Regions from separate parts of the Bacillus sp. 9.4 genome, predicted to be linked through region 2. Evidence: riboswitches for the same ligand, from Rfam matches in the RefSeq annotation. Region 2 holds a riboswitch; the other holds the start of a gene.
The links. A riboswitch is a leader RNA that binds a small molecule or an ion and turns the genes downstream of it on or off. The one in region 2 is predicted to bind thiamine pyrophosphate.

Region 1 (4,840 bases), 660 kb from region 2:
CCCTTTTAAATAACGGTCTTGTTATTGATTTAAGCGAGATGAAAAAAATAACTGTGAATCAGGATAAAAAGCTGGCCTATATTGAAGCGGGGGCTGAATTGGGAGAAGTCTATCGGACACTCTGGCAATACGGCCTGACGCTTCCCGCAGGCACCATTGCTAATGTAGGGCTCACAGGTTTAACTCTCGGAGGGGGAATTGGACTTTTAACAAGGGCTGCCGGCCTTACTTGCGACAGCCTCGTGCAGCTTGAGATGATCGTAGCAGACGAAAAAGAGGGCGCTGATCTGATTACAGTCAGCTGTTCAAATCATCCAGACTTATTTTGGGCGTCTCAGGGAGGCGGAGGAGGCAATTTCGGCATAGTCACCTCCATGACATTTAAAGCAGTGCCCATCTCTCAAGTGTCGATTTTTTCTATAACATGGGGATGGGATGATTTTGAGGAAGTATTTAACACGTGGCAGCACTGGGCCCCGTATACAGATGACCGGCTTACATCATCAATAGAGTTTTGGCCTAAAGAAGTAAACCGCATAGAAGCCCTCGGCCAATTTGTCGGGCCAAAAACAGAGTTAAAAAAACTGTTAAAGCCTTTATTGAAAGCAGGAAGCCCAACAAGCGGAATGGTAAAAACAATGCCGTTCATCGAAGCGGTAACCTTTTTTAACAGCCCGGGAGGCAATCAGCCTCAAAAAATGAAACGCTCCGGCTCTTTCATTGAAAAGCCATTATCAGAACGTGCGATTTCAACAATAAAACACTTTTTAGAGCACGCTCCGAATCAAAACGCCAGTGTCTGGCAGCAAGCACTCGGCGGGGCAGCCGGACGGATCGCTCCCGACCAAACGGCATTTTATTATCGTGACGCAATCATTGCCCAGGAATACTTAACAAACTGGACATCCCCTGGAGAAAAAAGACAAAACGTCCGCTGGATTGAGGGGCTGAGAACGTCCCTTTCGAGAGAAACGATGGGAGACTACGTAAATTGGCCAGATATTGAAATCAGAAACTGGCCAAGAACATATTACGGCGAAAACGTAGAACGCCTCCGCCGTGTCAAAACGAAATATGATCCAGAAAATGTTTTCCGTTTTGAACAGAGCATTCCGCCGCTTCGACGCTCTCTGTTTTTCTAAAAAAATGAAGATGGAGCATTCTCCATCTTCATCTTTTTCATTGATATAAATTGCTTCCCGTATCGACAAACTCTTTTGCTTTTTCTTTTAATCCTTTATTTATGGCTTCTGCTTCACTGAGATCGTTTTTCTTCGCATAATCCCGAATATCCTGTGAAATTCTCATGCTGCAAAATTTCGGACCGCACATGGAACAAAAGTGAGCGGTTTTTGCTCCTTCAGCAGGCAGGGTTTCATCATGGTATTCAAGTGCTCTCTCCGGATCAAGAGATAAATTAAACTGATCCCGCCAGCGGAATTCAAAACGGGCTTTCGATAACGCATCATCCCGGATTTGCGCTCCGGGATGCCCTTTTGCAAGGTCCGCAGCGTGCGCAGCGATCTTATATGTAATGACTCCTTCACGAACATCATCACGGTTTGGAAGCCCTAAATGCTCCTTCGGCGTTACATAACAAAGCATTGCTGTCCCGTACCAACCGATCATCGCCGCTCCGATCGCTGAAGTAATATGGTCATATCCCGGGGCAATATCCGTTGTCAACGGCCCCAATGTGTAAAAAGGCGCTTCTTTACAAATGTCCATTTGTTTATCGACGTTCTCTTTGATTTTATGCATCGGAACATGTCCAGGACCCTCAATCATCACCTGAACATCATGCTTCCAGGCAATTTGCGTCAGCTCTCCAAGCGTCTCTAATTCAGCAAACTGCGCTTCGTCATTGGCATCAGCAATTGATCCGGGACGCAAACCATCCCCAAGAGAGAAAGCAATATCATACGTTTTCATAATCTCACAGATTTCTTCAAAATGTGTGTATAAAAAGCTTTCTTGATGATGAGCCAGACACCACTGCGCCATAATCGCTCCCCCGCGTGACACAATACCAGTTGTCCGTTTGGCAGTCAGCGGCACATACCTAAGCAAAACACCCGCGTGAATCGTAAAATAATCCACTCCCTGCTCTGCCTGCTCGATTAGCGTATCACGATAAATCTCCCACGTTAAATCCTCCGCTACGCCGTTTACTTTTTCAAGCGCCTGATAAATCGGAACAGTTCCCACAGGCACGGGGCAATTGCGGATAATCCATTCACGCGTCGTATGAATATCTTTTCCGGTAGAGAGATCCATCATTGTATCTGCTCCCCAGCGGATGGCCCACGTCATTTTTTCCACTTCTTCTTCAATGGATGACGTAACCGCTGAATTCCCGATATTCGCATTAATCTTCACATGAAAATTCCGGCCGATAATCATTGGCTCACTTTCAGGGTGATTAATGTTTGAAGGAATAATCGCCCGGCCGCTGGCTACCTCGTCTCTGACGAATTCAGGAGACACATGCTCACGAATGGCGATAAATTCCATCTCAGGTGTAATGATCCCCTTTTTTGCATAGTGCATTTGTGTGACATTTTGACCTGCCTTCGCCCTCAGCGGTTTCCGCTTTAATCCTGGGTAGCTTACGTTTGGATTTGCTTTTTTATAACCGTTATCTTCTGGTTTTATAGCCCGACCTTCATACTCTTCCACGTCACCGCGCTCTGTGATCCATTTTTGGCGGAGCGGCTTTAATCCTTCTTGAATATTAATGGTTACTTCAGGGTCCGTATACGGTCCGCTTGTATCATAGACACGCACAGGCGCGTTTTCCTCTTCGCCGAACGATCCCGTCGTCGGACTCAATGCAATCTCCCTCATCGGCACTTGGATGTCCGAAGAAGAACCCTCCACGTATACCTTCTTGCTGCCTGAAAAACTTGACATAATGGAAATGTTGGCTTGCTGCACTGAATTGTTTTGCATTACTTTCCTTCCCCTCTCTACGTTTGAAAGGACAAAATCAAGCCCATAACCAGCACAAAAAACCGGATTCATATAAATGAACCCGGTTACAGTCAGAAAGAAACATATTATTGCCCAGCACGACAATAACAAAAACTATTCCTCTACTTCCCCACGCTGGTACGAACCAGATCAGGTCCAAAGGGTTAAGAAGCTTACCTTCTCTCTCAGCCCGAAAGCGGGCACCCCCAGTAACTATTGATTTCGCACTCATCTTAACATAAAATCAATCTGAAAAAAAGAGGAATATAGGTAATATTCAGCCAATTCACCCTAAATATTTGACAGGCAACGGGATTTCAGCTATTTCATGTTCAGCCATCATCACCCGATATGCCTTTGCACCCGACCTTGAACTCACAGTCTGAAACAGCTGATCATTTATGAAATGGAGAGCAGCCCCATCATCCGCTGCATAGCCACTGCATAAGAACTTGTTAGATATCAGCTGGTGGTATGCCGGTCTCCGATCCTTTTCCCCGTCATAATGGGGACAAAAGCTCCCTTGCAAAAAACCTAAACTTTTCAAACTTGTCAGCGGTCCGGCTGAATCTGTCACCCCTTCTTCAAACCAGCAGATCGCACCGGCACTTAATCCAGCTATAACCACACCGTTCTTCCATGCTTCCCTGAGAATATGATCCAGCCCCCACTCTTTCCATAACACAAGTAAATTCCGCGTATTTCCACCGCCAACATAAATCACGTCCATTTCCATAACAAAAGAAGCTAAATCTGTTGATGGCGGCTTAAACAAAGATAAGTGAGACGGCACACAATCCAGTGTTTGAAATGCATGATAAAACCGCTGAATATAGTTTTGGGAATCTCCGCTCGCCGTCGGCAAAAAACAAATACGAGGCTGCTCTCGTTTTGATTGATTGAGGATATATTGATCGAGGGACAAATTATCCGGATCCATCGAAAAACCCCCGCCCCCCATCGCAATAATCTGCTTCATCATCACACCCCCCAACAAAATTTGTTGCTTATTATAGCATTTTGTATAGAAGCAAGAAACAAAGTCAAAAACTTTCTTATCAGGAGCTGCTAAAAAAACAAAGGAGGTGGTTTCCCATTGAACAAAGTCCCAAAGATATTCTTGATTTGTTAACAACAATAAAAACCAGCATTAACAAATACACTGTCGCAATAACAGAAGCCGAAAATCCCCACATCAGAAGAGCATTGTATGATCAATTAGATACAACTGTATATCTCCATGATGAACTGTCAGATCTTCTGTTAGAAAAGGGATGGCTCGGGTGAGCAATTCCAAATTGATTCGCTTTTATCTTACAGCAAAGACCACAAAAAGAGACGGGATCTCAAAGATGAGATCCCGTCTCTTTTTTATTGCTCCACTCTTCTTAAAGCCTCATTTATTGTTTCTTTTATAAACGTGTCTTCACCGCTTAATCGGTCTAAACTAAGATCGCCGTTTCTCAGCCTTTCGGAAATATTGTTTATATCCTCCTCTACAGTGATTTGCAGTTCACCAGCCAAAAACATTCTGTGTAATTCATCTGCAACCAAACTTTCTTTATTCACTTCCATCCACTCCTTTATTTTCAATATTATTCTTAGTCTGTCCCTAGGCCGAGACGAATAATAGGAAAAAAGTATGAATCAGATGAATCTTTTTTCCTCCTTCTTACGTATATCTGTTGAGAAAAAAGAAAAAGGGGAAGATCTAACATGTCACTTTTTAAGAAGCTTGCGGCAAGTGCCGGAATTGGAGCAGCAAAAGTTGATACTATTTTAGAGAAAGACGCATATTTTCCTGGAGAAGAAGTACAGGGAACTGTACATGTCAAAGGCGGAAAAATCGCTCAGGACATCCGTTATA
Region 2 (4,840 bases):
AAGAAAAAACCCAAAAGGATGTAGCGGATATGATGGGGATTTCTCAGTCTTATATTTCGCGGCTTGAGAAAAGAATTATAAAAAGGTTGAGAAAAGAGTTCAACAAAATGGTGTAAAAAATTTTATGGTTAAAACCCCTTGATTTTACAGGGATTTCCTGATTTCGACGGTTTTTCGGTCTGAGTGCAGTGCATATTTTTCCCACCCAAGGAGATACTTAACGTTGTACAGCAGCTCCTGTAGGGAGGGAAAAAAGTGTCGAGAAATAAAGTCGAAATCTGCGGGGTGGATACCTCCAAATTACCAGTACTCAAGAATGAAGAGATGAGAAAGCTGTTTAGGCAGCTGCAGGATGAAGGCGATGATTCAGCAAGAGAAAAGCTTGTAAACGGGAACTTGCGTCTTGTCTTAAGTGTCATTCAACGATTTAATAACAGAGGGGAGTATGTTGATGACTTATTTCAAGTCGGCTGCATCGGACTAATGAAATCCATTGATAATTTTGACCTAAGCCACAATGTTAAGTTTTCAACATACGCTGTACCTATGATTATCGGAGAGATCCGCAGGTATTTACGCGATAATAACCCGATCCGTGTCTCAAGATCACTCCGGGACATCGCTTACAAGGCGCTTCAGGTAAGAGAGCGGTTAATCAGTGAGACAAGCAAGGAGCCGACTGCAGAAGACATCGCAAAAGTTCTTGAAGTACCGCATGAGGAAATTGTATTTGCGCTTGATGCCATCCAGGATCCGGTTTCTCTATTTGAACCGATCTATAACGACGGCGGAGACCCGATCTATGTGATGGACCAAATCAGTGATGAGCGTAACACAGATTCACAATGGATTGAAGAGCTGGCTTTAAAAGAGGGCATGAGAAGGCTGAACGATAGGGAAAAAATGATTTTGAGAAAGCGATTCTTCCAAGGGAAAACCCAAATGGAAGTCGCCGAGGAAATCGGAATTTCTCAAGCGCAGGTGTCCAGACTTGAAAAAGCGGCTATCAAACAAATGAATAAAAATATTCATCAATAATGAAAAGCCTTTAAAACGATGTTGTTTTAAAGGCTTTTCTATTGATTACGGATGGTTTACGTTTTGGAAAAAGTAAGGTATCCTAGTTCGTACAAAGTTTTATGAAAATTAAAACAATTATAAAAGGCAATAAAGAGGAGGACCACGATGATTTTGCAGCTTGACAATGTCTCACTAAAACGGAATGGGAAATGGATACTGAGAGATATTCATTGGAAGGTGGAAGAAAAGGAAAATTGGGTGCTTTACGGCCTAAATGGCGCCGGGAAGACAGCGCTGTTAAATATGCTTTGCTCATATTATTTTCCAACATCAGGCGAGATGCAGGTGCTCGGCCATGAATTTGGCAAAACAGAGCTTGGGGAAAAGCTCAGACGTAAAATTGGCCTCGTCTCAGCAGCTCTTCAGCAAAAATTGTATCCGGCAGATTCAGCCTTTGAAATTGCTTTGAGCGGAGCTTACGCTTCGATTGGGTTATATGAAACGCCAAGTAAGGAAACCAGGGAAAAAGCGATAGGTTTGTTAGAGGACTTGGGAGCAATTGAATATGCCGATCGCCGCTATGAAACCCTTTCTCAAGGGGAAAAACAAAGAGCATTGATTGCTAGAGCACTAATGGCCGATCCGGAGCTGCTGATACTGGATGAACCAGTCACAGGACTGGATTTTATTGCCCGGGAAAAGCTGTTAGATACGATTACATACATTGCAAACAAAGAAAATGCACCATCTATCCTTTATGTGACTCATCATGCTGAAGAAATTTTGCCTGTCTTTGATAAAGCCCTTTTATTAAAACAGGGAGAGGTCTTTGGATCCGGAGAAATAAAGGAAATGCTTACTGATCAAATACTTTCCGCTTTTTTTGATACGCCAATCCATGTATTATGGAATCAGGATCGGCCGTTTTTAACAAGAGCTGAGCCGATAACGAATGCCTGACAAACATATATAGATTCATCCTAGGGGTGCTTTGCGAAGCTGAGAGAGACTTTGTCTCAACCCTTTTGACCTGATCTGGATCATACCAGCGGAGGGAAGCGGTGAAAAGCGGAGTACATCGGACTCCGTTTGTTTTGTATTAAGCCGTTTCATCACATTTGAAACGGCTTTTTTGATTTTAAAGAATAGGAGCGGATTTACATTGGATCAACAAATAGACTCTTTGCTCAAAAAAGTGGAAGAACAAAAGGAGGAGCTTATTCAGCTTGCAAAAACGCTGATTTCTTATCAAACACCCGCTCCGCCTGCAAGAAATACAGAGGGCATTCAGTCATGGATTGCGGGATTTTTAAATGAATTGGGATTCTCGATCGACAAATGGGATGTGTACCCTGGAGATCCCAATGTTGTAGGGAAGCTAAAAGGAACAGATTCAGCAGATTATTATAGCCTGATTATCAATGGCCATGTAGATGTGGCAGAGGTAAAAGAGGATGAAGAATGGGAGCATAATCCATTTCATCCAATTGAAAAAAACGGTCTCTTAATCGGTCGAGGCGCTTCCGATATGAAGGGCGGAATGGCGTGTGTGTTGTTTGCTGTCAAATTGATTCGTGAAGCAGGAATTGAACTTCCCGGTAATCTGATTCTGCAATCGGTTATCGGGGAGGAAGTTGGAGAAGCCGGCACACTTGAATGCTGCAAGAGGGGCTACCACGCTGATTTTGCAATTGTCGCCGATACGAGCGATATGCATATTCAAGGCCAAGGCGGTGTCATTACAGGCTGGATCGAAATCAAAAGCAGTCAAACATTTCATGATGGAACGAGAAGGAATATGATTCACGCAGGCGGAGGAACATTCGGAGCAAGCGCAATTGAAAAAATGGCAAAAATCATTGCGGGGCTCGGTGAACTTGAGCGCCACTGGTCTATTATGAAAAGTTATCCTGGTTTTAAACCCGGCACAAATACGATTAACCCGGCAGTTATAGAAGGCGGCAGACATGCGGCTTTTATAGCGGACGAATGCCGGCTGTGGATCACAGTCCATTTTTATCCGAATGAAACCCATGACCAAGTGGCAGAGGAAATAGAAGATTACGTCAATCGGCTGAGTGACAGTGATATTTGGCTTAGGGAAAACCGCCCTGTATTCAAGTGGGGAGGCTCATCTATGATAGAAGACAGAGGAGAAATTTTTCCGGCATTGGAAGTGGACCCTGGCCACCCAGGCGTCTTAGCGCTAACTGCCTCTCATGAGAAAGTGAAACGGGAGTGTCCAATTATTGACGTTTCTCAATCAGTTACAGATGGCGGATGGCTGTATGATGCCGGTATTCCATGCGTAATATACGGTCCTGGAGATCTGCACAATGCACACTCTGTGAACGAGAAGGTATCGATTGAGCAGCTAGTAGAGTATACAAAAATTATACTCGATTTTATCATCAGCTGGTGCAGCCGGAAAAAAGAACAATGACATGAAAATTTCTTCTTGCTGACAAGGTTCAGCCTGCCCGTTCATATACTTGAACAAAAGGACGGAAAAAGGACGTGATGGAATGATCAGCATTTCAGAATTTCAGGTAAAGGATGTCGTCAATGTCTCAAACGGAAAAAAGCTGGGGAGTATTGGTGATATTGATATCAATGTGACTACTGGAAAAATTCAGGCGATCATACTCGGAGGAAATGGGAAAGTTCTCGGATTTTTTGGAAAAGAAGAGGAATTGGTCATTCCATGGCGAAATATAGTAAAAATCGGGGAAGATGTAATCTTGGTCCGATTAAGTGAACCACATGCATAAACCTGCTTGTCTGCCGCAGATTGGAAAATGCCGGAAGTCTCGATTCTTCCGGCACATTTCATTTAGAAATATGCAAATCGGCGCTCAACGAATGCAGTAAGATGTGGTAAAATAAGTGGGAAATTCCGCTTTTTTAAATGTTTGTCGAAAGGTTGGATCATCATGAATACATATCACCCATTCAGTCTTACCACACCCTCGACACTCATGATACAAGACTGGGCTCAAACGAATCAAAACAACAAAGAGGTCATTGCCGGATTTACGACAAAAAACGGCGGTGTCAGCCAAAAGCCTTTTGAATCGTTAAATACAGGATTGCACGTTCATGACAAAGATGCAGATGTAGTTAAAAATCGTGAATATATTGCCGATATGTTTAATACTGATTTGCAGTCTTGGGTATTCGCTGATCAGACACATGATAATTGCGTTCAGAAAGTGACGCAGAGGGATAGGGGAAAAGGCGCCCGTGAGTATCACACGGCTCTAAAAGCAACGGACGGGCTCTATACAAATGAAAAAAATGTATTTTTAGCATTATGCTTTGCTGATTGTGTGCCTCTTTTCTTTTATGATCCGGTTAAGTCGCTTGTCGGAGTCGCCCATGCCGGGTGGAAAGGCACCGTCAAACAGATTGGCAGAGAAATGGTGAAGCAATGGACTGAGAAGGAAGGTTCAAATCCCTCAGATATTTACGCTGTTATTGGCCCGTCTATCAGCGGTGCATGCTATACGGTAGACGACCGCGTCATGGATGCTGTTCGTGCATTGCCGGTTTCAGCAGACCTTGCCGCCAATCAGACGGCAAAGGCACAATATCAGCTTGATCTGAAAGAGCTGAACCGTCTTATACTGATGGACAGCGGTTTGGCAAGTGAACAAATTTCTGTCAGCGGTTTATGCACGGAAAGCGAGCCGTCTCTTTTCTATTCTCACCGCCGCGATCAGGGGAAAACTGGACGGATGATGTCCTTTATCGGAATGAAGGAGGCATAAAAGATCTTGCGTGTTGTTGATAATTTACGACATATAAACGAACGAATAAA

Region 1: linked by a shared signal. The riboswitch ahead of thiC (phosphomethylpyrimidine synthase ThiC) and the one ahead of ylmB (N-formyl-4-amino-5-aminomethyl-2-methylpyrimidine deformylase) in region 2 are both predicted to bind thiamine pyrophosphate.

Annotation. Positions count from the first base shown of each region.
Region 1 is NZ_JBVFMU010000002.1:1,028,891-1,033,730, forward strand. Features, by position in the region: gene ACZ07B_RS11905 (FAD-binding oxidoreductase) at 1-1,142, shown strand, start outside; gene thiC (phosphomethylpyrimidine synthase ThiC) at 1,180-2,952, opposite strand; TPP riboswitch at 3,084-3,191, opposite strand; gene ACZ07B_RS11915 (Type 1 glutamine amidotransferase-like domain-containing protein) at 3,260-3,952, opposite strand; gene ACZ07B_RS11920 (spore coat protein) at 3,994-4,260, shown strand; gene ACZ07B_RS11925 (hypothetical protein) at 4,345-4,548, opposite strand; gene spo0M (sporulation control protein Spo0M) at 4,690-4,840, shown strand, end outside.
Region 2 is NZ_JBVFMU010000002.1:370,910-375,749, reverse strand. Features, by position in the region: gene sigE (RNA polymerase sporulation sigma factor SigE) at 1-116, shown strand, start outside; gene sigG (RNA polymerase sporulation sigma factor SigG) at 256-1,038, shown strand; gene ACZ07B_RS08425 (ABC transporter ATP-binding protein) at 1,186-1,980, shown strand; TPP riboswitch at 1,993-2,094, shown strand; gene ylmB (N-formyl-4-amino-5-aminomethyl-2-methylpyrimidine deformylase) at 2,183-3,463, shown strand; gene ACZ07B_RS08415 (YlmC/YmxH family sporulation protein) at 3,546-3,791, shown strand; gene pgeF (peptidoglycan editing factor PgeF) at 3,954-4,790, shown strand; gene ACZ07B_RS08405 (YggS family pyridoxal phosphate-dependent enzyme) at 4,797-4,840, shown strand, end outside.